DNA from 3 places in the Paenibacillus guangzhouensis genome. Region 1 is predicted to be linked to each of the others. Evidence: riboswitches for the same ligand, from Rfam matches in the RefSeq annotation. Region 1 holds a riboswitch; each other region holds the start of a gene.
The links. A riboswitch is a leader RNA that binds a small molecule or an ion and turns the genes downstream of it on or off. The one in region 1 is predicted to bind cyclic di-AMP.

Region 1 (11,058 bases):
CTTGTGGTTGCTTATTGACTTGCCCTTGCTTGATTCGTAAACGTACTTGCTCTTCGGTTAGTCCAGTTCTCATGATGTCTTGGTCCTCCTCTTGCAGCAGCGTAAATCCAGCTATTCCACTACACCACATTTTAAGGCAACCCGAATCAAGGTACTATTGGATTCACTTACATGCGCCTTACAAAATTGAAAGGTGAAACGTTAACAATCCCCGAATATTTCCCTTCTATAATGATATCTATATAAGCTCTACACAGCTAAGGAGGGTCATTAACACGTGAAAGAAGTAGAACAAACGCCGCGGAACGACGATCAAGCATCAAAATTACAGAGGTTGGTTGAAGTGTTCGGGGTGTCATTGATGCTTGGTTTGACTTCATTTGGAGGGCCAATCGCGCATCTGGGTTACTTCCATGATGAATATGTTCGTCGTCGTCAATGGATGGACGAACGGAGCTATGCGGACTTGGTTGCATTGTGTCAGTTGTTGCCCGGGCCTGCCAGCAGCCAAGTCGGCATGGGCATCGGCCTTGTGCGAGGCGGCCTGCTCGGAGGAGTCGTAGCCTGGATTGGATTTACCTTGCCATCCGTTATCATGTTGATGCTCTTCGCCTTCTTAATCCAGGGATTGGATGTAGGCAACGCCGGATGGATTCACGGTCTTAAGCTTGTCGCTGTAGCGATCGTGGCACAGGCCGTATGGAGCATGGGGCAGAAGCTAACGCCAGACCGCAGTCGTGCAACGATCGCGATCATCGCCATGGCGACAGCACTTCTATGGCAGACTGCACTGAGTCAAATCGTTATTATCCTTGCTGCAGGTATCATGGGGATACTGCTCTACCAGAGAACAGAGCAATCGATGATTACAGATGTCATCATCCCGATTCGTCGTAGCGTAGCGATCATTTGCTTGATGCTCTTCTTCGGATTGCTCATAATTCTGCCTATCCTAAGGCCGATTGTGAATGCTGATGGATTATCTCTATTTGATAGCTTCTATCGATCAGGCTCCCTTGTTTTTGGAGGAGGACATGTTGTCCTTCCAATGCTTGAACGTGAAGTCGTACCGACAGGCTGGATTACGAAGGCTGACTTCCTGGCAGGGTATGGCGCGGCACAGGCCGTTCCCGGTCCATTGTTCACCTTTGCCAGCTATTTAGGTGCGATGAAAAGCGGGGTAAGCGGAGCACTGCTGGCAACGGTTGCGATCTTCCTGCCCGCGTTTTTATTGATTGCAGGAACCTTGCCATTCTGGAATACGATTCGTAAAAATCGTAAGATGCAGGGTGCTTTTATTGGCATCAATGCGGCGGTTGTCGGTATTTTGCTCGCAGCGTTATATCATCCGCTCTGGACGACGGCCATTCTTACGCCTGTTGATTTTGCCTTCACATCACTGTTGTTCTTGTTGCTCGTCTTCTGGAAGCTGCCGCCATGGGTCGTGGTCGTGGCAGGAGCGGTTGGGGGGACGATCATCGGAATGCTGAGTTAAGACATCATCACAGGACAACACCGTTCAAAATCAAAACTCGTAAAGTTCGGCAAATCTTGACGAATCTTCATTTTAGGGTTATTGTAGATAGATATAGTCTATGATTCGAGGTGTGAAGATGAAGTTCTCCAAGGCAACGAACTATGCGCTGCATACGATGCTGCTGTTGATATCTGTCGCTCCAGGCAAACCAGTTGGTGTATCGCAGCTCGCGGATAGGCAGGGCGTCTCATCGACGTACCTGTCGAAGATTTTGACCAAGCTGGTTAAGGCAGGGTTGATTGAATCGGCTTCCGGTGCGAATGGAGGGTATCGGCTTAAAGCGAAGAAGGAAGAGATCTCATTCCTTGATGTCATTCATGCGATCGAAGGAACGGCATCCTTGTTCCACTGCGGGCTTCATGACGATACAGAATGCGAAATCCAGAAAGTGATGGTATCTGCTGAAGGAGCGATGGAGCAGGAGCTTCGCCGTAGGAAACTCTTCGAGATTGCCCGAGCAATAACGTTGTCTGAGTAAGACATCGTTATTTTTTGGGATTATTATAGACATAATATATCTTTAATAACGATGATATAAGAAAGGATGAGTCTAATGATGTATGATTGTGCCATTATAGGCGGAGGACCTGCAGGTCTTAATGCGGCGCTAGTGTTAGGGAGAGCAAGGAGACGTGTCGCGCTGCTGGATAACAACCAGCCGAGGAATAGCGTTACCCATGCTTCGCATGGATTTATTACAAGGGACAATGTCGCGCCAGCTGAGTTCAGACGAGTGGCCTATGAAGAAGTACTGCGCTATCCGTCTGTGCACCATTGGCAGCTTGATGTAACCGATGTTCATGCAGCAGGGCAGGGATTCGACATTGTTATGTCTTCCGGCAACCAGTTGCAGGCGCGCAAGGTGATCATCGCAACGGGACTGAAGGAGATCTTCCCCGCTATCGAAGGATTTCACGATTTTTATGGGAAAAGCATATTTAACTGCCCATATTGCGACGCATGGGAGATGCGTGATCAGCCTCTGATCGCCATATCTGAGGATGCTGGCATCTTCCATACCGCTAAATTGCTATATAACTGGAGCGAAGATCTAATCGTAAGCACGAATGGCCGCACGATATTATCCGATGAGCAGCAAGACCTCCTGATGTCTAGAGGGATCCGGGTGATTCAGACACCTATTGCAGCCTTTGAAGGACAGCACGGACAGCTAGAACGTGTTTCTTTCACGGATGGGAGTTGGATTGAGCGCCGTGGCGGATTCGTTAGTCCCACGTTCGTGAATAAAGCAACATTCCGCGAACAACTCGGTTATGAGGTGACGGAGCAAGGTGGAATTCGAACGGATGCAGCAGGGAGAAGTTCCGTAGCAGGGTTGTATGCGGCTGGAGATGCGGCTTATGTGAGACCTTCTCAGGTTGTAATTGCTGCGGCAGCGGGGAGTAAAGTTGCGATGACGGTTAACTATGACTTGACGGAAGAGGACTTTTGATAAAAATCAAAGAGAACTTGCGTGTGAAATAGATAATAAAAGAGTAAGAATCAAGTAAGCGTTTACTTGGTGATGAATCGTCTGAATTATTCTTTGCAACCAACTTTTTAGCATTTTACAAGGAGAACAGAAAGGCGTAATATTCAATCTTGGAAATGCGCATAGCACAAAATATCGTTCAACTATATTCTCATATTCGCTGAGTTTTCCAGAAGGGAAAACGGGGGAACCAACGTGATGAACATGAAAGTCCATCACATGGGGTGAATCTGCAGGCATGCAGTAGGGTGACTCTCGCCATCCGAATCCGACAGCTAACCTCGTAAGCGTCGTAAGAGAGGGGATATGAATACTGTGATCATGTCAATATGACCACGGAGGTTCAAGCCTCTGTGGTTTTTTATTGCCAAAAAACATAATTAGCGGTTTGGGGGTAGGTTGCTGTTATGGATAAAAGCGTGCGAAACAAGGGATTATAGCTTCATAATCACATCTATGTATTAACCAAAAGGGGAGCAAGATTCACGATGTTATCCATTATCAAACGATTATTAATTGGTAGACCACTGAAGTCAACGGAGTTAGGAGAGCAGAAAATCAACAAGACCAAAGCATTAGCTATCTTATCTTCTGATGCGTTATCTTCCGTTGCCTATGGACCTGAGCAAATATTGCTCGTTCTGGTTACCATCAGCACTGCAGCTTTCTGGTACTCCATCCCCATTGGTATTGGCGTATTAATTCTATTGACAGCACTTATCTTATCCTATCGGCAAATAATATTCGCTTATCCGCATGGTGGCGGAGCTTACGTCGTATCCAAAGAAAATTTGGGTATGTACCCGGGCTTGGTCGCAGGCGGATCTCTTCTTGTTGATTATATTCTGACCGTGGCCGTGAGTGTATCGGCTGGGACCGATGCGATTACGTCTGCTTTTCCAAGTCTGCACGAACATAACGTAGGCATTGCGATCCTATTCGTCGTATTTATTACGATCTTGAACTTACGAGGCGTCACAGAATCGGCGTCGATCCTGGCTTATCCGGTGTATCTGTTCGTCCTTGCCTTATTCATCCTATCGGGTGTAGGGATTTACAAAATTCTAACCGGTCAAATATCGCCTGAGCTGCATACATCGCTCGGAACACCCGTGGCTGGAATCAGCTTGTTCCTGCTCTTAAGAGCATTCGCATCAGGTAGTTCTGCGTTAACAGGGGTAGAGGCGATCTCGAACGCGATACCTAACTTCAAGGATCCGGCGCCGAATAACGCAGCAAAGACATTAATTGCGATGGGAACGCTGCTCGCGTTATTATTCTCGGGCATTATTTTCTTGGCTTATTATTACGGCATTGCTCCGAAAGAAGAGGTTACGGTTGTCTCCCAGATTGCTGAGATGACCTTCGGACGGAACTTTATGTACTTCTTCATTCAAGGCACGACGGCGCTTATCTTGATTCTTGCCGCCAATACCGGATATTCCGCATTCCCGCTGCTTGCTGTGAATCTGGCGAAAGATAAGTTCATTCCAAGAATGTTCACGATGCGCGGCGATCGCTTAGGATATTCGAATGGGATTATTTTCTTGGCCGTCATGTCCATCATCTTGATTGTAGCCTTCGAAGGGAAGACGGAGCAGCTAATTCCGCTCTATGCTGTCGGGGTGTTCATTCCGTTCACACTATCTCAGACCGGGATGCTGTTGAAATGGCTTCGTGAGAAGCCGAAGGGTTGGGTAACGAAGTTCATCATTAATACGACCGGCGCAACGATCAGTTTAGTCGTTACTTTAGTATTCTTCATTACGAAGTTCTCGCAAATATGGTCCGTACTCATCTTCTTGCCGTTAATCATTGCGCTCTTCCATCAAATTCGTAAGCACTATGATGCAGTTGGCGAGCAGCTGCGCATTACGGATTGTGAGCCTGCGCCACCGATCGAGGGGAATGTCATCATTGTTCCAGTAGCCGGCATCACCCATGCCGTTGAGAACTCGCTGAACTATGCGAAATCGTTGAAACCGTATCAACTGATCGCGGTTCATGTGCCTTTTGAGCGGGAAGGCGAACAAATCTTCGAGGAGAAGTGGAATAAATGGCAGCCGGATGTCAGACTTGTCACGTTGCATTCACCCTATCGCAGTATCATTAATCCGTTAACGAAATTTATTGATACCGTTCAACGGAAAGCGAGCGAATCGAATTATCAAGTGACCGTCATTATCCCACAGTTCATTCCGAAGAAGGGTTGGCATAATTTTCTTCACAATCAGTCGAGCTTGCTGATCCGTGCCCATTTGCTCTTCCGACGCAATGTGATCATTACGACGGTACCTTATCATTTGAAGAAATAATTGAATCGTTCTGAGAGCTGCCTTGACATCAAGGCGGCTTTTTTGTGTAGTTAGTAGCACTCAGATGGCAATGGACCTACCTATTGACACTGTAGTATTCTATATATGATAATATGCTCATATACGCATGTAAAAGAGCGCTATTCAAAGGAGATAACAAGATGATGGAAGAAATTGATATTCTGGTCATCGGTGGGGGTCAAGCGGGGTTAGCGGCAGGATATTATTTGAAACATACTGCGAAATCCTTTCTTATCATCAGTAAGGAGCGCCGAATCGGCAATGTCTGGCGACATCGGTATGATTCCTTGGTTCTGTTCACGCCGAGATGGTTCAGCGCCTTGCCTGGACGAAGGCTGGAGGGCGATCCGAATGGATTCGCGACGAAGAATGAAATTGCAGATTATATGGAACGGTATGCGGAATCCATGAGCTTGCCAGTACAGCTCAATACAGAGATTCTTGGAATATCAAAGATGGGGGAATCGTTCCATATCCGCACGGCTGCGGTAGAATACATCGCGAAACAAGTGATCATAGCGACGGGACCGTTCCAGAAGCCGTTCCTTCCCGAGATCGCTTGTCAGGTGCCGCAATCAATATTCCAGACGCACACAGCGGCTTACACGAATCCATCGATCTTGCAGGAAGGACCCGTTCTAGTCGTCGGAGCTGGGAACTCTGGAGCGCAAATTGCAGTCGAATTGTCCAAAGATAGGCAAGTATATTTATCGGCGAATCATGCGTTGAAGTTTTTTCCGCTGCAATTTCTTGGTCAGAGCATCTTCTGGTGGTTCGATCGACTAGGGCTCTTGCATTCTGCGCGTGACAGCAAGATCGGAGCCTTCATTCGCAGACAAGGCGATCCGATCTTCGGCATGGAACTGAAGCGGGGCATACGGGAAGGTCGAATTCACTTGCAGCCGAGAACGACGGGGTTCCATCAGGATGCCGTCACCTTCATAGATGGTAGTCAAGTCATTGTACGTAATATCATCTGGGCGACAGGGTTCCGATCCGACTATAGCTATATGCATCTTCCAGGTGCGTTGAATGATGAGGGAATGCCCAGACATCGACGTGGCGTCTCGCCAGTAACCGGGTTATTTTACGTGGGACTGCCGTGGCAGCATGAGAGAGGTTCAGCGCTTATCGGCGGCGTGGGGGAAGATGCTAAGTATATTGTTAAAGTCATGAATGCGCTCTAAGAGGTACAAGAATCGTCTTATTTCAATTATATTCCTTTACAGGAATATTCGGAAAATGTTATATTCATTATAGCAAGAAAGTGTATTTAGGAAGGAAGCGGGTTCATCCATGAAAGCAAGCATATTCAGTGCTCTAGCTGAACCGAGCCGATTTCAAATCGTCGAACTGCTGCAATCTGGTTCTCTGACCGTAGGAGAGATCAGCGAACGCCTAGCGATTCGACAGCCACAAGCCTCGAAGCATCTACGCGTACTTCTGGATGCCGGGATCGTAGAGGTGATTGCAGATGCCAATCGTAGAATATACAAGCTGCGTCAAGAACCATTTCAGGAAATCGACGAATGGCTGGCATCTTATCGACAATTGTGGGAGGATCGATTTGACCGGTTAGATGCATATTTGCAAGTGCTGCAGCACAACAAGAAGCCTCAATCCGATGAAACATCATCTACATAATGGAGGTATGTTCAAATGCGTGAGATCGGTGTGGATCAGAACGTAGATAATATTGAGGATCGTCAAATCGTGTTGAACCGGTCGTTCAACGCGCCGCGCGATCTGGTCTGGGAAGTATGGACGAAGCCAGAGCATCTCGTGCATTGGTGGGGGCCGACTGGATTTCATATTACGGTACAGGAGTACGAATTACGGACTGGAGGCGTGTGGAGGTTCGTGATGCACGGACCGGGTGGCGTTGACTTTCCAAATCAAATTGTGTTCCGTGAGATTGTGAGACCGGAACGCCTTGTGTATGCATCGAGTGATGGCGAGGAGGATAGTCTGGGACAATTTCAGACAACGGTGACTTTTGAAGAAGTAGGTGACACCACGGCGATCACGATGCAGATGCTCTTCAAGTCCGCGGAAGAACGGAATTATGTTGTCAAGACGTACGGCGCAATTGAAGGCGGGAACCAGACATTAGACCGGCTAGCTGCTCACTTGGCTTCATTCTAAGCCAGCATTAACTTCATCTTATGAAAATAATTCTAGAAGTTTTGTCGAAAGTATTGCCGATTGGCTGATTTTCTCCTATTTTAATAATGTAATGTTACAAGGCATGATCTTATGGAGGCTTCTCTTTAAGTTCATGCCTTTTTCTAATTCTGGAAGAGGAGCCCTGCCTATGTACAATCTGATACTCGTAGATGATGAAGAGGATGTTCGAGAAGGACTAATGCAAGAGATCGACTGGGAATCGCACGGCTTCCACGTGGTAGAACGAGCGGAGAATGGGAAAGAAGCGATGGAGCTGATTGAGAAGGTGATGCCCGATATTGTCGTGACGGATATTCATATGCCGTTCATGAATGGCCTCCAATTGGCGGAATGGGTTCGGAAGGCATATCCATCCATGAAGATCATCATCCTCACGGGATATGACGAATTTGAATACGCTCAGAAGGCAATCAAGCTACAGATTGATGAATATGTGTTGAAGCCGTTCTCCGCTTCGGATTTGATCGAGGCGTTGCTCAAGGTCAAGGAACAGATGGACAAAGAATTATGCGAAAGACAGAATCTAAATGCATTGCAAGAAAAGTACCAGAAAAGCTTGCCCGTATTGCGGAGTGTATTCCTCTCGTCCTTGATCACGCGTTCTTATATGGAAGCTGAGATTCATGAGAAGGGTATCCAGTATGATATGGAGCTGATATGCGGCCCGTATCTGGTCTCGGTCATTCAAATGGATCACAATCGCTTCACGCAAGGTGATGCCTTTCTACTGCAGTTCGCTATGCTCAATATTGCTGAGGAGATCGTTCAGCATCATAACCTCGGTTATGTGTTCATCCATCACAATCATGTCGTGGTTCTCTCGATGCTGCAGGACGCGGACGAACATGGCCTAAGCCAGACTACGATGGAAGTGATGGAAGAGATTCGATTGAACGTACATAAATTTTTGAAATTCACGGTCACCATCGGTGTAGGATCGATCCAGTACACCGTGACGGAGCTGCACGCATCTTATCCTGACGCTATCCAAGCGCTGAATTATCGATTACTGCTCGGTAATGATCGGGTGATCTGGATACAGGATGTGGAGACAAGACGGCACAATCCATTAATTCTGGATGAGATGAAGGAGCAGGCGCTCATTCGGTGCATCAAAGTTGGGATGGCAGAGGAAGCGCAGGAAATGATTCAGCTCCTTTTTCATCATTTCGTGGAGGAGTCCGCCTACTCGATTCAGGACTTTCAGATCTATTGCACGGAAATCTTAATGGCGATCATTCGGGTGGCAAAGGATATGGAAGTTCCACTGGAGTCTTTATTCGGCAGCAATCAATTGCCGATCGCCGAAATCACTTCATGCCCTAGCGTGCACGAAGCTAGGCAATGGATGACTGCCGTCTGCCTGCGATTAATGGAGCAGATTGCGGTAGGCCGACAGACCAGCTATAAGAAACTAGTGGAAGAAGCAAAAGCCTATATGAAGGCTCACTTTGCCGAGAGTGACATGTCGATACAACGAATCTGTCAGCATTTACATATTAGCGCAGGGTATTTCAGCAACATTTTCAAGAAAGAAGCCAAAACGACCTTTGTCAACCATCTATTGGATCTTCGGATGGAAGCCGCGAAGGAAATGTTGCGGACGACAGATATGAAAGCGTTTGAAATTGCGGAGCAAGTCGGATATAGCGATGCGAACTATTTCAGCTTCTGCTTCCGTAAGAAATTCGGCCTCTCGCCGAAAGATTACCGCAACGGTGCCCGAACATGAAAAATTTCAAACGAATTCAATTTATCATTACATCATCTTTTATCTTAATCACCGTGGTCACCGTCTTAATTGTAAGCTTCATGTTATATAACAAATTCTCGAATACGGCAGAAGACAATGCCGATCTGAACATGGGGCAGGTCGTCGAACAGGTTAAATACAATCTGGAGATGTACATCAAGAATATGACCAGTATTTTCGACGTGGTAGAAGAGACGATTAACCGGAATCCGTCTTACACGAGTTCGATTCTAGAGGAACAGTTAAATTCGATCATGAAGACGCGGGAGGATTTGATCTCCATTGCCATGTTTACGAAGGCTGGCGAATTGGTGGTGAATATTCCGAAGCTCGAGATGCGTCCGTATACGTTGTTACAACGTCAGAGCTGGTTCAATGCCGCGCTCGAATCACCAGATCAACTCAATGTCTCTTCTCCGCACATTCAGAATTTGTTCAAGACGCAATACAAATGGGCGGTATCGCTCAGCAAGCAGACGAGCTATCAGCAGGGTAGGCTCTCGCATACTGGGGTATTGGTCGTCGATATGAACTTCAAGACGATCGATGAGCTCAGCCGGCAAGTCGTATTCGGGAAGAGGGGCTACGTCTATATTATCGATTCATATGGCAATATCGTGTACCACCCGCAGCAGCAGCTGATTCACGCCGGATTAAAATATGAAGATTTGGAACGTGTTCTCACGTACTCCTATGGCAGCTACCAAGATGAATTGAATGGGGAACAGCGGATGATTACGATCAAGACCGTCAATCCCATTGGCTGGAAGGTCATCGGGGTTGCTTACAAAGATGAACTGCTCACAACCAAATCGGAACTGAACACGTTCTTGCTCTGGTTCCTGGTCGTCGTCATCATGTTCGTGCTGCTCTTAGCGATTTTCGTCTCTGCACGTATCGCATCACCAATCCAGCGATTAGCCAAATCTGTGAAGTTGATCGGTGAAGGCCATCTGAATACACCAATTCCCGTCTCTGGCATTTATGAAGTCGAGCAGTTGTCCAGGCGATATCATGTGATGCTGCAGCAGATTCGTCATCTCATGGAGCAGATCATCGTGGAACAAGAAGCGAAGCGCAAGAGTGAACTTGATGTTCTGCAAGCGCAGATCAATCCGCATTTTCTCTATAATACGCTTAATTCGGTTATTCGGCTGGTGGAGAAGGGAAGAAGTAACGAGGCTGTGACCGCCATCACGTCGTTATCACGATTTTTTCGCATTAGTCTAAGCAAAGGTAAGAATTTCATTCCGGTTCATGAAGAGCTGGAGCATATCCGGCATTATCTGATCATACAGACGATACGTTATAAAAATAAATTCCAATATTCGATCGAGGCCGATGAACGTGCCCTGCAATGTCTAACGATGAAGCTAATTCTTCAACCGATCGTCGAGAATGCGATTGTGCACGGTATCGAGCAGATGGCTGATATGGGGATGATCCGGATTGTTGCGAGAATCGAGTCTGGCAAGCTTCTATTCGAAATTGCCGATAACGGGCTCGGCATGTCGCCGCGAGTCCTGGATCAGTTATTGACGAACGAACTTGTAAGTGAACAAGGATCAGGTGTTGGTGTGCGGAATGTCAATCAACGGATCCAACTCCACTATGGAACGGATTACGGGATGCACTTCGAGAGCGAACTCGAGGAAGGAACGACGGTGCGAATCTACCTGCCATTGGAACCAGTGGAGAAAGAAGGTGAGGCATGATGTATAAGAAGAGCTTATTCGTCTTCCTATGGTTGAGC
Region 2 (11,058 bases), 2.6 Mb from region 1:
ACGATCTTTTATGATGATTTCTTGCATGTTGCACACCCTGCCTTCATACCCTCGTCCCTGCAATGCTGGACGATGCTGTCGTTTCTAACCGGTCCGTTCGGCACCGAGCCGCTTATGCGGCAGAGGCGCCCGAAAACACGGTATTCATTATACCCGATTCACAGGGTGAAGAACTAGTCAAATCTCATTGGATGATTATGAGATGCCATCCTCCAGAATCTCTTTTGTATCCTCATTGGACTTCGGGTTGGCTACTTCTCCGCCGTTATTGACGGCGACGAGCATCGGCTGAGGCATATACGTATCACGGGAGATCCGTTTCTTCTCGATGACCTTCCCGTTTTTCGTCAGCGTCTGGTAGGTCTCGACAATATAGCCCTGTTTGCCCTCGGAGAGAATTTCCTGACCGCCCTCCGGCAGGTTCGTATCGACGACATATTTTATCGGCGGCTCAAGCACTTTCACCGTACTTGAGCTGATATCGTAGCGTGTATTTTTATCCATCGTCCCGAAGAGTTTGACGGTCAGTTCTTTATTGACGGCTTCTGCGCGGATAATCAGCGTTTTGCCGGTTGTGTTCTTGAATCGGAAGTTAATATTGCCTTCAGAGAATGTCGCATCCTGCCCAATCGGCAAATAGCTGACAGGCAGCGAATGGTTGCGCCGCTCGACAATCTGGAGACCTGTACGGATGACGGCATTATACAAGGTGCTGGATACTTGGCAGATTCCGCCCCCGATGCCGGGAATCAGCTTGCCCTGGAAAATGACCGGCGCTTCACGGAATCCGTATTTCTTCTCGGTTGCTGCAATTATCTTGCCGTAATCGAACACGTCGCCCGGCTTGAGGATGGTATTGTTCAGCGTCTTGGCGGCGGCCGTCACATTGTATACGCGTCCTTCTGCGCTCGTGGCGAAGCTTGTTTTGAACTCCATAATTTTACGTTCGACACCTTCTGCTTTAAGGGCATCCAGCGTGATTTTGGCAGGCATTTCCTTGAGGCTGAATTCGACTTTTGCCGTCTGCTCCGCATCTTTCTCACCGAGGAATTCGCGCGGAATCCATTTCTCGATATCTTGTTTGGTTCGTGCCCAATCAATGCGATAGGCGGACTGGTCTGGCATATAGCTGATTTCATCTTGAGGACTAATAATCCTGACCGCATTCACGGACTCCCCCATATATTTTTTCTCCCAAGCGGCATCGAATTGCTTCAGCAAGGCGGTGTCATCCCACTTGACGACGAGATTCCATTGTTTAGGCATGGTGTAGCGGTATTTCACGCGGTCCCACAGATTTCCCTCCGTTAGTTTCTTCATTTCTTGTATCAATCCCGATTCTTCGAACGTCACACCCAGCTGCTTCATGGTGACCACCTTTTCGACAGGTTTTGGGGCATTGATGTGAAGTAATATTTTTTTGGCATTGAGCCGCTCAATTTGCTGATGGTACGCTGCCACGACTTCCGTCATCTTCATGTTACCGATGTCCCAATTGGCGAGAGTGACGCCCTTCGGCAAGGTGGATTGCGAGGCATAGCTATGCAGCCATCCCCATGTCCCAACGCCAACCAATGCAATAAATGCTACGACTATAAACCCGATATGAATCCGTTTCATTTCCTGAACGCTCCTCTGAATTTATCGTAAAAAAACAACCCTTGTTTCATGTATATGCGCGTTTATTTTTCAAGATGATGTTCATTCAGAATGATTTATGAATCGCTCGAAACTTGTTGGAAATCACATGGGAATAAAGGAATTTTGGGTAATGTGTCGAATATATTAGGGGCTGACTATGTTCCGGGAGTGATATTGTGATTGAAATGCAGGATATATGGAAGACGTATGCGGACGGAACACATGCCCTTCGGGGAGTTTCAGTTCGTATTGACCGTAATGAATTTGTCTATATCGTAGGACCATCGGGTGCAGGTAAATCAACTTTTATGAAGCTAATTTATAGAGAAGAAGTTCCAACAAAGGGTCAAATCTCAGTGAATGGGTTCAATGTAGGTAAGCTGAAGCAACGTAAGATCCCTTACGTACGCCGCAATATCGGTGTTGTGTTCCAAGATTTCAGATTATTGCCGAATTTGACGGCATTCGAGAATATTGCATTCGCTATGGAAGTCATTGAGGCACCACGCAAGCTGATCAAGCGTCGTGTGAATGAAGTGTTGGATCTGGTTGGCCTGAAGGGCAAAGCGAACAGCCTTCCGGCGCAGCTCTCCGGCGGGGAGCAGCAGCGGATTTCGATCGCAAGGGCGATTGTGAACAACCCATCCGTGATCGTCGCGGATGAGCCGACAGGGAACCTCGATCCTGAGACTTCATGGGGCATTATGAATCTGCTGGAAGAGATTAATTTCCGCGGAACGACGATTATTATGGCAACGCATAACAAAGAGATTGTCAACACGATTCGCAAAAGGGTTATCGCGATCGAAGGCGGCCAGATTGTGCGTGACCAAGTGCGAGGAGATTACGGCTATGACATTTAGAACGATACTTCGACACTTGCGAGAAGGCGCGAAGAATGTGATTCGCAATGGCTGGATGTCCTTTGCTTCCATCAGCTCGATCGTCATCTCTCTATTTATATTAGGTGTATTTCTAGTCTTATCGCTGAACATTAATGCGCTCGCAGGACAAGTCGAGAGTCAGGTTCAGATTCAAGTGTATCTAGAGCCGAACACGACGAAGGAACAGCGGGAGCAATTACATACCGAGATCGGCAATATGAGTGAAGTGAGTAAGGTTGAGGTTGTCACGAAGGAAGAGGGGATGAAAATCTTCCGTGAGAATCTAGGGGAAGACGGCAAGGAACTGCTCTCCGGTTATACCGAAGATACGAATCCGCTGCCGGATACGCTCGTTGTTGATGTTCTGGAGCCAACGACGATCCCAGCTGTTGCGAAGAAGATCGAAGAGCTCAAGAAGACAACGACGGAGAAGGTCATCTCCAAAGTGAAATACGGCGAAGGCACGGTAGAGAAGATGTTCGCCGTGACGAACACGATCCGGAATGCCGGGCTTGTTGTCGTGGCGGGACTTGCAATTACATCGATGTTCTTGATTTCGAATACGATTAAGGTCACGATCATCGCGCGCCGCAGAGAGATCGGCATTATGAAGCTGGTGGGGGCAACGAATCATTTCATCCGCTGGCCGTTCTTTATCGAAGGCGCACTCATTGGCTTTCTAGGCTCTGCAGTCACGATTGCGATTCTATTTACAGGCTATGATCGTCTGGTAAAGCTTACGCAAGTGGAACTGGGGCTAATGCTCATCAAATTGATGCCGCTGCATGAGATATGGCTGTCTGTCGGCGGTGCGCTGCTCGGCTTAGGTGTTCTGATTGGGGTATGGGGGTCTACTGTCTCCATTCGCAAATTCCTAAAAGTCTAGAGGGAACACCTATTTAATACTTTCTTAGTTTCATAATCGAAGAAGAACCTGAAAAGAACATGGAGGGGAAAGTCTTTTGAAGAAGAAACTGATGCTAATCGTTATGATGATGGGTCTCATCTTCACGATGGTGCCGCCGGTAGAGACGCATGCGGAATCGGAGATCGATAAAATCAATAAAGAAATTAAGAAATTACAGCAACAGCAGCGTTCTGCAATGAAGAAGCAGCAAGAAGCGGAGAAGAACGTGAAGCAAGCAAAGGTTGCGAAGGAACGCACAGCTTCTGAGATCACGGTAATTATGGCGCAGATCAATGACGTAACCAAAGATATGATGGATACGTCGGTGCAGATCGATCAGACGGAAGATAAGCTTCGTCAGACAGCGGTGGAGCTGGAAGAAGCGACGGAACGCGTTCAGAGCCGCAGCCAGCTGCTCGATTCGCGTCTTCGCCTGATGTATACGAATGGATTTGTCTCCTATTTGGATGTATTGCTCGATTCCACGAGCTTCTCGGATTTCCTCGACCGTATCGATATGTTGAAATCCGTTGTAGGTCAGGATAAGGATATTCTGGCAGATAACAAACGGGACAAGTTGCTCGTTATCGAGAAGAAGAAGCAAGTTGAAGTGGACCTAAAGCAGGTTCGTGCACTCTATTCCAAGATGGATCTCACCAAGCAAGACCTAGCAGGCAAAGAGAAGCAAAAAGAAGTGATGATTGCAAGCCTGAGCAAGCAGATTGAAGAGGGCGAAGAAATTAGCGAAGAGCAAGAGAAGTTCGTCATGGAGCTTGCGAAGAAGACAGCAGCACTGCAAGAGAAGAAGAAAAAATTCAAACCGAAATATAAAGGCGGCAAGCTCGGCATGCCGATTCAGACTTTCCGTCTGTCATCCGGCTTCGGACCGCGAACGCATCCGGTAACCGGCCAAAAAGGAAAAATGCATACGGGACTCGATTTCGCTGCGCCGAAAGGTACGTCGATTTATGCTGCGGAAGCAGGGATCGTGATCGTCGCGCAGACCGTTAGCGGTTACGGGAACTGCGTGATTATTAATCATGGTAACGGCTTGTGGACGTTGTATGGGCATATCCGCAATGGTGGAATCCTGGTTGAGAAAGGCCAGGAAGTGAAGAAGGGTCAGAAAATTGCTGAAGTAGGCAGCACGGGGCAGTCGACAGGGAACCATTTGCATTTCGAAGTACGGGTGAATGAAGTACCGAAGAATCCAACGGGATACTTAAATTTATAGACTGCGGGCTGACTTTTCGTTCACACACCAGAAATTTGCAAATAAAAGGTGCATGCTTGTCATATACTACCACGAGAATCTTGTGAAAAGATGGAAACCGCTCCTTCGGGAGTTGGTTATAAGGTGGTGATTCTTGTGAAATTTACAGGTCGGGCAGTGATTGCATTTGTTCTGCTCACCATGTTCGCAACGTGTCTGATCACGTTGACGGTGGTGAAGAACCCGATTATGACAAGTGGTGATCGACAAGCGACCACGGCGAAGTTCTCTGGGTTTACGAACAATGAATTTAAGAAATTGAATACAACACTGCAATTGATCGAAGGTCAATATTATAGTAATGTCGACCGGGAGAAAGTAATTGACGGCGCAGTGAATGGCATGATGGAGGCACTCAAAGACCCTTACTCGGTATATATGAACGAAGAATCCGCGGGGCAATTCGCATCGAGCTTGGAAGGCACGTATACCGGCATCGGTGCGGAAGTGACGATGGAAGATAACAAGGTGACGGTCCTGGCGGCGATCAAGGGGACCCCGGCAGAACGAGCAGGCATATTGCCGAAGGATGTATTCGTCTCGATTAATGGCGAGAAGCTGGACGGGCTGAAGTTAAGTGAAGCCATTGAACGCATTCGGGGTCCGAAGGGAACGAAAGCCAAGATTAAAGTTCGCCGTGCGGGCATGGATGCATTGCTTGAATTCGAGGTTGTCCGCGAAGATATTAGTCTGGAGACAGTACATGGAGAAATGTTAGATCGGGGTATCGGCTTAATTGAAATTCGCCAGTTCTCCATGAATACGGGCAAACGATTCAAAGAAGAGCTTACGAAGCTTGAGCGAAGCGGCATGAAAGGGTTAATCATTGATGTTCGTAACAATCCTGGCGGCTTCGTCCCAGTGGTAACCGACATTGCTGAGAACTTCATTCCATCCGGACAGATCATCTATCAGCAGGAGCGCCGGGATGAGAAGGTGACGAAGGCGTTATCCCGTGGAAAAGGAACGAAGAAGTACCCGATCATTACGTTAATTAATGAAGGCAGCGCCAGCGCATCGGAGATTCTGGCGGGAGCACTTCAGGATCTTCAGCTCGCGAAGCTGGTAGGTGTTCCTTCTTTCGGTAAGGGTACGATGCAGGTTACGTACAAGGAAGAATTCGATGACGGCAGCTTGCTTAAGATGACGTTCGCCAAGTGGCTTACCCCAAAAGGGAGTTGGGTCCATAAGAGCGGGATTAAACCGGATGTGGAAGTGAAGGAACCGGATTATTACTTCGTCTCTCGTCTGTCTCAGAAGCAAGAGTTGAAATATGATATGAACAATGAAGATGTGAGGAATCTGCAGATTATGCTGGATGGTCTTGCTTATCATCCGGGCCGTAAGGACGGCTATTTCGACCATACAACTGAGCAAGCCGTGCGAGCATTCCAGGTGCAATCAGGCTTGCCGGAGACGGGGAAAGTGGATGATCTGACAGCCCAGAAGCTGGAAGCAGAGATCAAGCGACGGCTTCAAGATCCGAAGTATGATACCCAATTGAATAAAGCGGTTGAGGTGCTTCGGGAGGAAATCCGTTAGTCCGCGTCGAATAGGGAGAGAAGGCATAGGTAAGTTGCCTTCTCTTTTTTTGTGTTCGTTCGAATTGATAACGCATCGAATTGGGGGTTGAGGAATGGGAATGGTGATGGAGATCTTGTGGAACATTGTTGAGGCGATTGTGCAGATGTTTTTGCAGCCGTTTCTATATATAGCGATTATTCTGATTGTCTTCCAGTATCGCCGTCAGGTGATGTTGGAGCGTAAGCTATTTTCTGTGAAGATGCATGCGCTGGGTGATCAATTGATTCGCACCTTGCTCGGAGGTTTACTCGCAGGGATCGGGATTTCTTTGGTGTCGGCGTTCACCGGAATGACATTGACGGCGGAGGCGATCTTGCTGATTTGGTCAGTCGCTATCCTGCTCATGCTCGTCCGTGTACGGTTCTTGTGTCTTGCATATGCCGTAGGAGTTCTCGGCATTCTGCAGTTTATCGTCGACCGGTTCCCGGATTGGCAGTTGACGGGATTCGCTGGATCAGTACTGACGACGCTGCGAACGCTCGATATTCCGGCGTTAGCCGCTTTGGTTGCGCTGCTGCATTTGGCGGAAGCGATTTTAATCCGTCTGCAAGGAGCGAAGTTCGCAAGTCCATTATTCGTAGAGGGTAAGCGCGGGAAGCTCGTTGGCGGATATCAAATGCAGAGTTATTGGCCGGTTCCGTTATTTCTTATGATCCCGGCGCAGACGGTCGGATCGGTGCTGCCTTGGACGCCGTTCTTCGGCGGCGAGGCGTGGGCGAATGGATGGATGCTCATGGCGTTCCCTGTTGTTATCGGGTTCAGCGAATGGACGCAATCCCGATTGCCGCAAGAGAAGGTGAAGCAGAGCTCATCCCGGTTAATGATATACAGTGTTGTCCTGTTAGGTCTTTCCCTTGCAGCCGGACTGTGGAGTCCAATCATGCTCATCGTTGCTCTGTTCGCCATTGCCATGCATGAATGGATTTACTGGTCCAGCACGATGGAAGAAGCGAAGCGCAGCCCAATCTATGTTCATGACGAACGAGGATTGCATGTCTTGGCGGTAATTCCAGGGACACCTGCACAGGAGCTGGGAATTGAACCGGGTGAGATCGTACATAAGGTGAACGGATTTGCGGTACGCTCGAAGGAGGAGCTCCATCAAGCGCTTCGTGCGAATCCTGCATTTTGCAAGCTGGAAGTGCTTAACCTCGCGGGAGAGATCAAATTTCTGCAGCGGGCGATATTTGCAGGGGAACACCATCAGCTGGGTGTCGTCCTAGCCCCTGATCAAGATGCCTCCTATTATGTAGGCAAAGCGCCGGCTTCGATTTTTACCATAGTGCGGATGAAGTTATCCGGCGTTCATTCTAGAATGAAGATGTAATATGCGATTGCCATATTGGTGAGATCATGAATGGGATATGTACATGGTGTTGGTTCGATCGTGTTGCATAGGTCTAAGAGTGCCGATTCCATCAGGTGAACTTTCGCAGGAGGCCAGGATTCGCCGAAGCGGACGAGATAATCGATCGCTTGGAGGGCGTTCATTCCTGCTAGATGGTGGTACGTTGCAGCCCATTTTACCAAATCAGTCGGTGGAGAGGTCTGCATGCGATATTCTCCCCAGCCGATACGTATGCCATTGGATAACTTGAGTACCAGTGTGGTGGTATGGTCGGGCTCATGCAGCTGAAAAATTTCGATTTTTCTTAATGGCGAGGATAGTTGTGTTGTCATCGAAACGGTGTGTACCGTGTTCAAGTTCATAGGAAGCATCTCCTTCACGATAGGATGATCGACAAAAAGAAGCCCACGAAATAGAGGAATCCTCTGTTCGTGGGCTTCTTACATACTGCTCGCTGTGGTCATGAGCAGCACGAAGAGAGCACGCCTTACGATGCGAGACCTCTCTCATGGATCGCTTACGAGGTTAGCTGTCGGATTCGGGTCTGAGAGATGACCCTACGGCACTGGCCGATTCACCCCAAGAAGCTGCATCAGCTTCATTGGTTGGTTCCCCCGCTTCTCTCTTGGTGAGAATTCAGCGAATAGTCAATTGGCTGTATCATACGCCTCAGCAACGATTTTTGTAAAATGGTGGGAATCCATGTATTTTGAGGCTAATGAGGGTATACATCGAAGTAAGCGCTATATTAATAGGTTCTCACAGGCTAAGAGGGGAATGCGATTTAATTCTATTGATTTTGTCATAGAAATGCCATGTTTCATCGAAAAATGTAAGAAATATAGGTTTTTTTTCACTGTACAGTATTGGTAAGCTTTGGGATAATAAAGAGATTAGTATATTTGTTACATAGTGGAAGGGGAAAAAAGAATGAGAGCGAAGACGTGGAAAAAGTGGTTAGGCGTCACGCTAGTCGCGATGATGGTCGTGCTTGCTGGATGTCAATCGATCGGCGGTGTGAACATTGCCAAAGTCGTTGAGAACAGCCTCAACGTGAAGTCTAGTGAGTCCAGCCAATCCTTGTCAGTGGAGTTAATCCCTCGCAAAGATGGCGCGATCTCAGCAGAAGACAAGAAGATTATCGATCTTGTAAATGGGGTTAAGTTAGACATCACCCGTGCAGCTACGCAAGATCCAACACATATGTCCATCGCAGGAAATATTACATACAGCGGTAAAGCCGTACCGTTCAAGCTTGGTATGGAAGACATGAATATGACCGTGTGGATTGACGGGATGAAGAAGCCAGCTGTTGTCTCCCTTGCGGGTGGAGAATTGGAAGGCGAGCTGGTAGCAGAGATCGAGAAATCGCAAGATGTGGTCCGCGGGGCTGTTCAGAAGATCGGAGCGTACCTCGTGAAGCAAGCACCGGTACCGAATGTCGCAACGGTATCTTCCGTCACGGAGACGGTATATGGTGAGAGCCTGAATCTGCAGAAGCTTCATCTTGAGATCAAAGGCGATGAAATCATTGGCCTTGTGAAGACGTTGCTAACGAATATGGTCAAAGACGATGCAGGGCTGCGCGAGATTACGAGCGCCTTGTACGATGCGTTCTATCCGATCCTTGAAAGTCAAATGGGCATCTACTCTGAAGAAGGTGACGGAGCGGATTTCTTCACCTCCCTTGCTAAAGATAAAGAAGTTGGTTCCTTAGTCCTATACAAATATGTGAAAAATGGACTGGATGAAATTCTGAAGGATTTTGATGCACAAGCTGAAGCGCTCTTGAAGGAAGCTGATGCGAAGCAAGTGCTGAGCAAGGAAACCGGGTTGAGCCTGGATCTCTATATCGATGGCGATAACCAAGTGCGTAAACAGAATCTAGAGCTTACAGTTGCCCTTCCAGATGTGGAAGACATGCCGATTCAGAAGATTGTCGTGCGTGCGCAAGCTCAGACATGGAACATCAATAAAGCCGTGAAGCTTGATACCATCGATACATCGAAAGGCGTTGAGAAATTCGACAGCTATGCACTATCTGGCAAAGGGTTCCTCACGAATTTCGATAAGAACTCGACAGCTTTTGGAATCTTGAAGAACGATCTTGGCCTAGGGAAGACCGACTTCACGGTCTTCGAAGAAGACAGCTATGGCAGCGATGATTACTACCCAGGTTGGTGGTCGCTTGATGGCGTAGGCATGGTGCCGCTCAGCTACATTGCGAACGGATTCGAAGCAGAAGTGAAATGGGATGCAGCAACGAAACAAATCGTTGTCTACGATGCATTGAATGACATTACGGTTGAGCTTAAGATCGGGTCGACAACTGCTTATGTCAACGGTGAAGCGAAGACGATGAAGCAACCGGTATTGGTTGATGATTACGATGCGGCGAACTTGCCACTGCGATTCATTGTTGAAGCGCTTGGCGGTCACTTGCAATGGGATCCGGATTACTACGAATTCTATGTAACAAGCAAATAATGCAATAAGCCGAAGGGCTGCTCTCTATCACGTAGTGTGATCGGAGGGCAGCCCTTTTTGAATGAAGTTTATACATGAAGACGACAGCACTAACTGTAGGATTGGCGATATTCCGTTGGTGTCATGTTGTAGTGCTGGCGGAAGACTTTGCCGAAATAGCTGGGGCTCTCGAACCCGCAGCGTACCCCGATCTCTTGGATCGGGAGGTCGGACTGGCGCAGCAGCGCAACCGCGGCTTCCAATCGTCTACGACGCAAGTATTCGAAGGGGGAGCAACGCTCGTTCTTCTGGAAAATACGGCACAGGTGATGCCGGCTGACTTGGCTGTTCGCAGCGATCTCTTCCAGCGTGACAGGCTCTGCATAACGGTCGTCCATATACTGCTTTGCTTGGAGAATCACAGGGCTGTCCTGTACGCTCGTGGTTGCATGGATTCGGGGGCGAAGCAGGGTTAGCATCCATTCATAGACGAGCACGGACAGTATGTAAGGATCGCATATTTGCTCCGTTGCGATGCGATGGTAGAGCTTCCAGTATGCGCGTATAGGCTCAGATTGCTCGTCTAACGTGACAACCGGCCCTTCCTGGGCGATGATGCGATCCCACATGCGCTGGGCATCTTCGCCGCGGATATTTAGCCAAATGAACTTCCACGGCTGCTCGGAAGCTGAATCATAATAGTAGCGGTGCGAGCTGGGGACTTGCACGAGAAAGGCAGTGCCTTCCGGCAACCAGTAGGTTGTCCCGTCGATCTCAACGCGCCCCTCGCCTGATAACGTATATTGAAAAATAATATGGCCGCGGTCCGGCCGTTCATTGCCTTGAAAGGAATAGTTGGGCGAATCAACCTCCTGGCACCCTAAGGAATCGAGTGTCATGAAGGGTGTGTCTTCTGCCGTCTGAAAGCCGATATTGAACGGATTCACGATTCGAG
Region 3 (11,058 bases), 2.9 Mb from region 1:
GCTCTCTCAGCCGGTCAAGCCCGGCCAGTCCATTACGCTTAATATGAAGTTCAATGTCAAAATGCCGGACGTCTTCGCACGCATGGGTGTCGCAGGCAACTTCGTCATGGCGGGACAATGGTTCCCGAAGCTGGCCGTGTATGAACCCGCAGGTACGCGCGGGCGAACGACCGAAGGATGGAATATCCATCAATACCACGGGAACTCCGAATTCTACTCCGACTTCGGTACCTACAACGTGCGCATCCAAGTCCCTGAAGCCTATAAAGTGGCAGCCTCCGGCTTCCCAACCAAAAGCGCAACCACCCAAGCCGGATACAAAACTTATCAATTTTATGCCGAAGATGTGCATGACTTCGCATGGGCCGCATCGCCGGACTTCATCTATGCTGAACAGCCTTTCTCTGCGCCGAACGTTCCTGGCGTACGAATCAAGCTCTACCTTGATCCGGCGCATAAGGATCTGCAAGAGCGGTACTTCCACGCCGCTAAGGTGTCACTTGCTCGCTATAGCGAATGGTACGGAGAATACCCTTATTCTACACTCTCGATCGTCGTACCGCCTAAAGAAGGCAATGGGGCTGGCGGAATGGAGTACCCAACCCTTATTACGGCATTCGGGGCGATGGATGATAACCCAGGGTATGATCTAGAGCGTACTGTCGTTCATGAAATCGGACATCAATATTTCTACGGCATGCTTGCGAGCAATGAATTTGAAGAAGCTTGGCTGGACGAAGGGTTCACCTCCTACGCTGAGGACCGCGTCATGGAGACGGAGTACGGTATTGTACCGAATCTGCCGATCGAGTCGAGCTATATGACCAGCCCAGCTCCACTGTCTCTCTACGCATGGAAATACAAAGACTCCGACCAATATGCCGAAAATGTGTACACGCGCGGTAAACTGGTGCTCGTTGCCTTGGAAAAGCAAGTGGGAGCCAAGACGATGGCTAAAATTATGAAGACCTACACGAATAAATGGGCCTTCCGCCACCCGACGACGTCGGATTTCCAGCGTGTCGTCGAGCAAGTCACGAAGAAGAATTGGACTGAGTTTTTCAATCAATACGTCTATAAAGGATTCATGACGGATTATGCCGTGGAGAGCATTACAGCGGAGAAGATAGAATCTAAAGGGGCGACGGCCTATGAGTCCAAAGTCATTCTCCGCAAAAAAGGCGGCGATTACCCGCAAGTTCCTGTCGTGTTCATGTTCAAGGACGGTACGTCCGTGAAGCGGATGTGGGACGGCGCATCGGCAACGATTCAGTATACACTCACCCATAAGACACCGCTGGATTGGGTGATGATCGACCCGCAAGATACGATGGTGCTTGAGAATAAACGCATCAATAACTACATGAAGGCCCAGATTGATGAAGCCGTCAAAACGCGAATTAACTTCAGTACAGCAAAACTGATCGAGAGTATCTTGAACGCACTCGGATGGTGAGGTGAACCCGGCATGAAATATATCAAAGAAAGCTTTAGTATTGTTAGGCATCATTTCTATATTGTTATTATTCTATTCTTGTACCAGCTGATCTGGGGCTTCTTCCTCTATCGATTTATCGACGCCATCGTGGTCCCCCTTCTAGAACGCTACCCGGATCCTCACCCTACTGAGACGAGTATGCAGATGTTCTTAATCGAGAGCCAGTTCCAACTCATGAAGACCGATATCATCGATTATTACCTGTGGATGCTGGCTGGCTTATTCCTCATACGCATGATCATCACACCGTTCATCAACGCCGGACTCTACTATTCTATTCACCATCAAGATGATAAAGGACTCTTATTCTTCAAAGGCATGAAATACGCGTGGAAACCGGCCTGTCTGTTCTATTGGCTGGAGAACCTGTTGATCCTCGCCCCAGCGTACTGGATCGTTCCTTACTTCTATCAGGAATGGAAGTTCTACAACCTGGAGCAACTAGGGGTTGCCTTCCTACCGATCATCTTCGGATGGATTGTATTCGCATGGATCATGCATCAATTGTTCTTATTCATGCAGTTTGGTCAGGTGAGCAAGACGGGGATCTTCCGCGGACTGCTCCTCTCCCTCAAAAACCTGCCTATGATTCTAGGCATCACCCTTCTACTGCTCGCATTCCTGCTTGTGATCAGCAGTATTTTTACAGCTGCCGCTTGGATCTGGACAGGGCTCATCGCTATTATTCTGCATCAGACCTACCATCTCGTCCGCTCTATCGTCAAAGTGTGGGGCATTGCAGCACAATATCAACTGTGGCAAAGCAAATGTTAAAATATCCCCACAAAGTGATGTGCCCAAAAAATAGAAACACGATACTCGTCCAATAAAATAAAGAAGTAACGAATAAACCCGATTTTCGCCTAGCGAAGGTCGGGTTATTCGTTGTTTTTCGCAAAAAATGGAGTAAAAACGTAAAAAAAGGTTTGTCAAAGAGAGTAGCGTCTGTTAGAATAGCAATTAGTTAAGATTTTGTAATAAGTTTGTAATCAATTTTGTCATTATTGTGATTCGTATCCGGTGCACCAAATTATTGAAGCCGAGTTCCTGCGCACCAGGAAACGGGGGAACCATCTTTGGGTGAATTGATCTTGCAAGTAAGGGATCATAGGGAGCCTTCAACCGAACCCTTAGCTAACCTCGTAGGCGTTGGAAGGAGTATTACCCTCTTGAAAAAGTTATTTAAATCTATGATCGTCACACTTGCATTAACGATGACAGTCTCTGTTGGTAGCGCTTTCGCCGCAGACTCCAAACTTGACAAAGAAGTTAACGAAGTTATTGGCACTCGCTATCAAAGCGGTGGCACATCGACAAGTGGATTTGATTGCTCCGGATTTACGATGTACATCTTCAAGCAGTTCGACATCAAACTTCCGCACCAATCGAGATCACAGTACAAAATGGGCCAAAAAGTTGCAAAATCAGATCTTCAATCCGGAGATCTCGTATTCTTCAACACAACCGGTAAAGGCATCTCGCATGTCGGTATCTATGTAGGCGACAATAAATTTGCACATGCATCCAGTAAAAAAGGGATTACAATTTCCAGCTTAAGTGATTCGTATTATGTGAAACGTTATGTTGGTGCAACAAGAGTGACGAATTCGGACATTTTTGATGAAACCAATGACAATGACGGCAATCAAGATCACGATGATGTAGAATAATAAGAAGGAGCCCGCGAAGTCCATCCACTGGACACATTCGCGGGTTTCTTTTTACCAAAGCCGTATTAATAAAAGTAAGAACCACGATAGAGGTTTTTTCTCACGAATAACGTTTACATTTAATGTAATATTTCTATATACTTTAAAGGGTGGACAAGCAGAATATTGGAATACCCTAGAGGAGGACTTTATCAATGCAAAAGATTAAAGTAGGTATTGTTGGTTATGGTAACTTGGGGAAAGGCGTGGAGAAAGCCATTCGCCAGAACCAAGACTTGGAGCTCGTAGCGGTATTCACTCGCAGACAGCCAGACCAAATCGCTACAGCAGGTATCAAATTCGAGCATATCTCAGCTGCAGAGCAATATAAAGGTATCATTGACGTGATGATTCTGTGCGGAGGTTCCGCGACAGACCTTCCAGAGCAGACGCCAGTGATCGCCAAAATGTTCAATACGATCGACAGCTTCGACACGCATGCGAAGATTCCCGAATTTTTCAATACCGTGGATGCAGCTGCGAAAGAAGGTGGCAACCTCAGCGTAATTTCGACAGGCTGGGATCCGGGATTATTCTCGCTTAATCGACTGCTTGCGGAGTCTATCCTGCCAGAAGGCAAAGACTATACGTTCTGGGGCAAAGGCGTTAGCCAAGGCCACTCTGATGCGATCCGTCGTGTGCCAGGCGTAAAAGCTGGCGTACAGTACACTGTTCCAGTTGAAGAAGTGATCGACCGCATTCGTTCGGGTGAGACACCAGAGCTCGCTACACGTGAGAAACATTTGCGTGAGTGCTATGTAGTCGCTGAAGAAGGCGCAAACCAAGATCAAATTCGTGAGACGATCGTAAATATGCCGAACTATTTCTCTGATTATGACACAACCGTGACATTCATCTCCGAGGAACAGCTTCAGGCTGAGCATCAAGGCATGCCGCATGGCGGATTCGTTATTCGCAGCGGTGTAACAGGTGAGAACACGAAGCAAATTATCGAGTTCGGATTGAAGCTTGAGAGCAACCCTGAGTTCACGGCAAGCGTGCTCGTAGCTTACGCGAGAGCAGCTCACCGCCTTAGCCAAGAAGGAGCAACTGGTGCGAAGACGGTATTCGATATTCCACTCGGCTACTTGTCCCCGAAATCGGCTGAAGAACTTCGTCGCGAATTGCTGTAATCCTTATATTTTGCGCAAACCTGGTCATCTTAACGATGATCAGGTTTTTTGGTTTTCCCTTGGGAACGTTTACATCATTTGTGCAACAACAATGTAAACGTTTTTACCATTTATCGCTTTAGTGCGATAGCGCTATTTAATCGCTTTGTTAAATAATTTCTATTGGAGAAATGCTTCCATTTTGTATAGTATAAAATGCAAATCATCGTACACAAAGTGTAAATCAAACTTTTATAAAGGAGTGTTTGAACAGTGATCACGGCCATCCCAGAACAAAATCAAGCGGCAGCAAAAGAATATGTACAATCGGTATATGAATTGGTAATCAAACGCAATCCGCACGAGAGCGAGTTCCACCAAGCAGTCAAAGAAATCCTCGATTCCCTCGTGCCTGTATTCGCAAAGCATCCTAAATACAAGGAGCACGGCATTCTTGAGCGCATCGTTGAGCCTGAGCGGATGGTATCGTTCCGCGTGCCTTGGGTAGATGACAACGGCAAAGTTCAAGTCAACCGCGGATTCCGTGTGCAGTTCAACAGCGCGATCGGACCTTACAAGGGCGGTCTTCGCTTCCACCCATCCGTTAATGCCAGCATCATCAAGTTCCTCGGATTCGAGCAAATCTTGAAGAACTCCCTGACCGGACAACCTATTGGCGGCGGTAAAGGCGGATCCGACTTCGATCCGAAGGGCAAATCCGACAACGAAATTATGCGCTTTACGCAAAGCTTCATGACCGAATTGTCGAAATATATCGGACCGGACGTTGACGTTCCTGCGGGAGACATCGGCGTTGGCGGAAGAGAAATCGGTTATATGTTCGGACAATACAAGCGCCTGCGTGGCGGTTACGAAGCTGGCGTATTGACAGGCAAAGGTATCATCTATGGCGGAAGCTTAGCAAGAACAGAAGCAACAGGCTATGGCTGCGTATACTTCGCGAACGAAATGCTGACAGCAAAAGGCTTAAGCTTCGAAGGCAGCACGGTTGTTGTCTCCGGATCGGGTAACGTGTCGATCTATGCGATCGAGAAAGCTCACCAGCTTGGCGCGAAAGTTGTCGCATGCAGCGACTCGAACGGTTATGTGTACGATCCGAACGGAATTAACCTCGATACGGTGAAGCGTCTTAAAGAAGTTGAACGCAAACGGATTAAAGAATATGTAACAGAGCATCCAGGCGCTGTCTACACGGAAGGATGCGATGGCATCTGGTCCATCCCTTGCGATATCGCGCTTCCTTGCGCAACACAGAACGAGATCAATGAAGAGTCCGCGAAATTGCTTGTTGCGAACGGCGTAAAAGCAATTAGCGAAGGCGCGAATATGCCATCGACACTCGAAGCGATCGACGTGTTCTTGAACAATCAAGTATTGTTCGGACCTGCGAAAGCGGCAAATGCTGGCGGCGTAGCCGTATCAGCTCTTGAGATGGCGCAAAACGGCATGCGTCTGCAATGGACGTTCGAAGAAGTGGATGCGAAGCTTCACAGCATCATGAAGAACATCTACCAGAACAGCGTACGTGCAGCAGAAGAATACGGCTATGCAGGCAACCTCGTTGTCGGTGCGAATATCGCTGGATTCTTGCGCGTAGCTGATGCAATGATCGCACAAGGCGTTGTATAATATCGCGAGATCATCGAACGAATCAACATAGAACAAGAGCCGGGCATACCGCATTAGCGGTAGTCCGGCTCTCTTTTTATACTTTATTCAACAATCGGAAGATTTTCAGAGCAAGCTGAATTTGCAGCAGCTCCTCCGAGTTCTTCAAATCCGTTCCGAGCATTTCTTTGATCTTATCGATGCGATAGATAAAGGTATTGCGGTGAATGAACATCGCTTTGGCTGCTTCACTCACATTATGATTGTGGATGAAGTAATTCTCCAACGTGATCATAAAGCTTGTCCCATGCGTATGATCATGGTCATAGAGCTTGCCGAGCCGCTTCAGGAAGAAATCCTCGAGCTCCATCTCCTTAATATTCGAATCCAAGAAATGGTAAACGGAATAGTCTTCGAAGTGTGATACTTCGCCTTGGCTGCCGAATTTCTGCATCAGCCGAATCGCCTCATGCGCTTCTGAGAAGCTCTTATGCAGCGAGCTGATCGACTTATATTGTCTACCGATACCAATGGTGAAGGTTGTCTTCTTGATCTGATGCCGCAGCTTCTCATGCAGCTCAATCGCATAATTCTTCGTCTCGGAGATGGTAACGTTCGGCCGGAATTCACTCTGACCAACCATGATAATAATCCGTTGGTTTCGGAAGAAGCAGGTAATCTCCCCATTCGCCTCACTCGAATATTCATATACCAGTTCCACGCATTTTTTCGCCAGATTATCCATTTCATATTTACGGGCAACGATATCCTCGAACCGTTCGAGCTCCATCGGTTCGATGTTGATCACAATGCAATAATACATATAACTCGAGTTCAAACCATGCAAATCGCATAACGTCTGGATGGTATCCGATGAGGTAATCTTCCCCGTGAGCAAATCGTCGAAAAAATCTTGGCGGATCTGCAGCTTCACTTCCTCAATTTCCTTAGCCTTAATCCGTTCCAGCGCCATAATGGTCGAGGACTGCTCCAAGACGATATAGTCGAATTCCGTCAGCTCCCGTACCGTCTGCCAGACGACAATGTAGCCATAAATATAATGGTTAACAGCAACCGGCAGGATTCGGCACTTGATCTCCTGTCCCTTCGTATGATAGATCCGCTTCACCGACTTCTTCATCTCGCTAATATTGCTTGGAATCGAATCGCGGAAATCCCTCGTGAACACAGGCCGGTTCGGTACGAGATGCAGACTTCCTTCGAGTGGAACTGGATTCTCTTCCAACTCAGCATAGTGCAGCAGATTCCAATCCCGATCCAAGAACACAATGGGATTATGGATCGTCTCCGCAAGCTCCATCGCAATCCGCTCAATCCCCCCGCCCTCCAGCGCAATACGAAACAATATATTATGCATATCCAACGTTCGTCGATTCAACAGGTCATATCTGCCTGATGCCTTCTCGTTGATGATTGCGATCACTTTGGATAACGGATACGTGAACGGCATCTCAAGCAGCGGCAATCCGTACTTGTTCGCCATATCAATCATATTCTGCGGCAGCTTGTCGAAATACCGCTTCATCTTAATGCAGAGCCCCGCGCAGTTGATCTCCGCAAGCTCACGAATAATCCGATTCTGGAGCTCTTCATTACCCTTAAAAATATACCCCGTCGATAAGAGCAATTCATTCGAAGATAACCAGTCAAATGCATCCGGATTTTCCATAATATTGACAATCGATATCACATTATTGATTCCCTGCTCACCAGCAACGACCTTAATGCCTTCGATTGATTTGATGTGGAGTAAATCTTTTACTGTAAGCATTTTCCTCACCCCTTTATTTTTGCCAGTTCGATGGTATGTTTGTGCACCCTGCACAATGAACTTGGACTTTTTTTAGTGTTGTTAACCAATGCTCAATTCATGTATCCGCTTTACAATAATCGTGTCAGATGAAGGTTGTGTAACGTTTCACATCCTCAGATGATGTTCTGCAACGACAATTCACGATGTGGAGGTATTCAGATGTCAGACAACAACTTGGTACAACAATTTCTTGAAGCAGCAGCTCAAGGGGATGTCGCAACTTTGAAGAAATGCCTAGAACAAGGTATCGACATCAATGTAAGAAACAAGCAAAAAAGAACAGCGGTTCTGATTGCGGCAATGAACGATCATTTGAAGGCCGTATCCTTCCTGGTCGAAGCTGGAGCAAATGTGGATTTGCAAGATGAGACTTGCTTCAACCCATTCTTGTTCGGCTGCATTAACGGGAAGCTCGAGCTCGTTAAGCTCATGATCAAAGCGAATACGAACATCGAATTATTGACTCGCTTCGGTGGCGTCGGCATTACCCCTGCCAGTGAGAAAGGCCATGTTGAAGTCGTTCGCGAGCTCCTCACAACGACAGACATCAATGTGAATCATACGAATATTTGCGGTTGGACACCTCTGATCGAAGCAATCATCTTGAATGATGGTGGAGAAAAACAGCAGACCATTATTAAGCTCTTAATCGAACATGGCGCAAATGTGCACATGGTTGATAAGTACGGTGTTACACCACTTGAGCTGGCAAGAAAGAAAGGTTTCGTCGAAATTGAGCAAATCTTGTTAGCAGCAGGCGCGAAGTAACATCATCACGATGCGGTGACCATCATCCAGCCGCCTGTGCTTGGACCGCAATCACCTTAGATTTACAGGAAGGGAAGTGCTAACCATGCACGAGCATCATGCACGATCTGGTGATCTGGACTGGATGAATCAACTGCAACATACGAAATTTCATGGTTATGTGCATAGTGTATTCGACAGAACGATAAATGTCGAATCCATCAAAAATGGCGAATTATATACCTTTGCATGCCAGCACTTGGATAATGCACCCAATACAATGCTAATCGACATTGATCGATTCAGCGAACTTGCGATAGAAGTTAACGACATTGTATATGCTGACCAGCGAATTGTACACATTGGAGACCAATTGTCGATCGCCATGGATCAAGTTACAACGTGGGAATGTCAGCTTCCTCGTTTCCCAAGCGATATCGAATCTGTAATCAACAATCTCGTCATAACAAAAGACATGGCCTTGCAACGCGGGAAATGCGGTGGCATGAAACCTGATTTAACAAGCGGCAGCCTATTTGAACAAGAGACATCGAGGTTGCTCAGCGTTCGTTCCCTGATGCTTCAAGAAGCACTGCTTCACCACCAAGTCTCGGACGCATGTCGTCATGCGGCTGGGATCATCGGCCTTGGGCCAGGGTTAACCCCTTCGGGAGATGACTTTCTCGTTGGCCTACTCTCTACATTTCACATGGAGAATAGCCCAGGCCGCATCTATCAAGGATTCGGCGAGAAAATCGTGGACGTCGCAAGAACATTGACCAATGAGATTAGTTATATGGCACTCAAGCAAGCATCCAAGGGTCGAGTGAGGGAATCTATCACCCGTTTGCTTCATTCCATTACATGCGGTAAACAAGAAGAGTTGATTCTCTCTTTAGATAAGGTATTAACAATCGGATCTTCATCGGGCACTGATATCGTCTACGGGATGATCAGCGGACTCGAGATCAACATTCAAGCAGGAGGTACAGTATGTCTACCAAAGTTGTAATTAAACAAAGCACGTATTTCGATTCTGTGTCCTTGATGTCCCTATCCACCAAAGCGAACCAAATAGAAGGTGTAGAGCAAGCGGTGATCGCGATGGGTACGGAAATGAATAAAGAGGTTCTACGCAATGTTGGACTACTCACACCTGAACTGGAAGAAGCCAAGACAAGCGATCTGATGATCGTCGTCAAAGCGGCTACTGATGAGCTTTGTGAAAGCGCATTCTTGCAAATTGAAGAGCTCTTCAAGAACAAGGGCGCAGCGAAAGGTACAAGCGACATCAAGTATCCAACGATCGATTCCGCAGCGAAAAGCATTCCAGACGCGAACCTAGCTGTAATCTCCGTGAACGGTGCATATGCAGCGAGAGAAGCTAGAAAAGCACTCGATAACGATCTGAACGTCATGCTCTTCAGCGACAACGTAAGCATCGAAGATGAGATCGCATTAAAACAATATGCACATGAAAAAGGCTTGCTCCTGATGGGCCCTGACTGCGGAACAGCAATTATCGGGGGCGTCGCGCTCTGCTTCGGTAACTCGGTTAGACGCGGCAACATCGGTATCGTTGGCGCATCCGGCACAGGCAGCCAAGAAGTCAGCGTTCGTATTCATGATTTCGGCGGCGGCATTACGCAGCTGATCGGTACAGGCGGGCGTGACCTGAGCGAGCAAGTCGGCGGCATCATGATGCTCGATGGCATGAAAGCGCTGGACGAAGATGAAGCGACGAAAGTGATCGTCTTGATCTCCAAACCGCCAGCACCAAGCGTTGAGAAAAAAGTGCTCGACCAAATCAAGCAATGCAAGAAGCCTGTCGTGGTCTACTTCATCGGCGGCACCGAAGAATCGGTGGTTGCTGCAGGCGGACATTTCGCGAAGACATCCAAGGAAGCAGCGCTTAAAGCGGTTGTCCTTGCTGGTGCAGATGAGAGCACGATCAACAAGCGCGCACTCAACATTCCACTTGTTGAAGAAGTACGTGCGAAACTTACTCCAGAGCAAAAATATATTCGCGGATTGTTCTGTGGCGGTACACTGTGTGACGAATCCATGTATATCGCAATGGAGAAATTCGACAATGTATACAGCAACATTCAGAAGAACCCTGACTACAAGCTGAAGGATCTGCATGTGAGCAAAGAGCACACCTTCCTCGATCTCGGTGACGATGACTTCACGAACGGCAAGCCGCACCCGATGATCGACCCTTCGACACGGATCGCGCGTTTCTTGCAAGAAGCGAAGGACCCTGAGGTTGGCGTAATCGTCATGGACTTCATTCTTGGCTTCGGCTCCCACGAAGATCCGGTTGGCGTGATGCTTCCTGCGATCATCGAAGCGAAGGAACTCGCTGCGAAGGAAGGCAGACATCTTGAAATTCTCGGCTATGTGCTCGGCACAGACCTCGACAGTCCGAAAATTGAAGACCAAGTGAACAAGTTGATGGAAGCTGGCGTAACGATCGCAAGCAGCAGCACGAATGCAGGTCTGCTATCCAGAGAATTTGTCGTGAAA

Region 2: linked by a shared signal. The riboswitch ahead of GCU39_RS22330 (hypothetical protein) and the one ahead of GCU39_RS10575 (APC family permease) in region 1 are both predicted to bind cyclic di-AMP.
Region 3: linked by a shared signal. The riboswitch ahead of GCU39_RS23575 (C40 family peptidase) and the one ahead of GCU39_RS10575 (APC family permease) in region 1 are both predicted to bind cyclic di-AMP.

The regions. Positions count from the first base shown of each region.
Region 1 is NZ_CP045293.1:2,377,573-2,388,630, reverse strand. Features, by position in the region: gene GCU39_RS10595 (cation-translocating P-type ATPase) at 1-73, opposite strand, end outside; gene chrA (chromate efflux transporter) at 362-1,495, shown strand; gene GCU39_RS10585 (Rrf2 family transcriptional regulator) at 1,614-2,015, shown strand; gene GCU39_RS10580 (NAD(P)/FAD-dependent oxidoreductase) at 2,091-2,990, shown strand; cyclic di-AMP (ydaO/yuaA leader) riboswitch at 3,178-3,335, shown strand; gene GCU39_RS10575 (APC family permease) at 3,518-5,344, shown strand; gene GCU39_RS10570 (flavin-containing monooxygenase) at 5,506-6,552, shown strand; gene GCU39_RS10565 (ArsR/SmtB family transcription factor) at 6,662-7,009, shown strand; gene GCU39_RS10560 (SRPBCC family protein) at 7,025-7,510, shown strand; gene GCU39_RS10555 (response regulator) at 7,680-9,284, shown strand; gene GCU39_RS10550 (sensor histidine kinase) at 9,281-11,020, shown strand; gene GCU39_RS10545 (substrate-binding domain-containing protein) at 11,017-11,058, shown strand, end outside.
Region 2 is NZ_CP045293.1:4,964,544-4,975,601, reverse strand. Features, by position in the region: gene GCU39_RS22365 (UvrD-helicase domain-containing protein) at 1-27, opposite strand, end outside; gene GCU39_RS22360 (VanW family protein) at 196-1,620, opposite strand; gene ftsE (cell division ATP-binding protein FtsE) at 1,818-2,504, shown strand; gene ftsX (permease-like cell division protein FtsX) at 2,494-3,411, shown strand; gene GCU39_RS22345 (murein hydrolase activator EnvC family protein) at 3,488-4,666, shown strand; gene GCU39_RS22340 (S41 family peptidase) at 4,802-6,247, shown strand; gene GCU39_RS22335 (PDZ domain-containing protein) at 6,342-7,616, shown strand; gene GCU39_RS22330 (hypothetical protein) at 7,595-7,999, opposite strand; cyclic di-AMP (ydaO/yuaA leader) riboswitch at 8,136-8,289, opposite strand; gene GCU39_RS22325 (copper amine oxidase N-terminal domain-containing protein) at 8,568-10,124, shown strand; gene GCU39_RS22320 (AraC family transcriptional regulator) at 10,214-11,050, opposite strand.
Region 3 is NZ_CP045293.1:5,235,349-5,246,406, forward strand. Features, by position in the region: gene GCU39_RS23565 (M1 family metallopeptidase) at 1-1,456, shown strand, start outside; gene GCU39_RS23570 (carbamoyl transferase) at 1,469-2,272, shown strand; cyclic di-AMP (ydaO/yuaA leader) riboswitch at 2,526-2,662, shown strand; gene GCU39_RS23575 (C40 family peptidase) at 2,668-3,168, shown strand; gene GCU39_RS23580 (diaminopimelate dehydrogenase) at 3,363-4,340, shown strand; gene gdhA (NADP-specific glutamate dehydrogenase) at 4,596-5,969, shown strand; gene GCU39_RS23590 (PucR family transcriptional regulator) at 6,046-7,740, opposite strand; gene GCU39_RS23595 (ankyrin repeat domain-containing protein) at 7,942-8,550, shown strand; gene GCU39_RS23600 (oxamate carbamoyltransferase subunit AllH family protein) at 8,636-9,541, shown strand; gene fdrA (acyl-CoA synthetase FdrA) at 9,523-11,058, shown strand, end outside.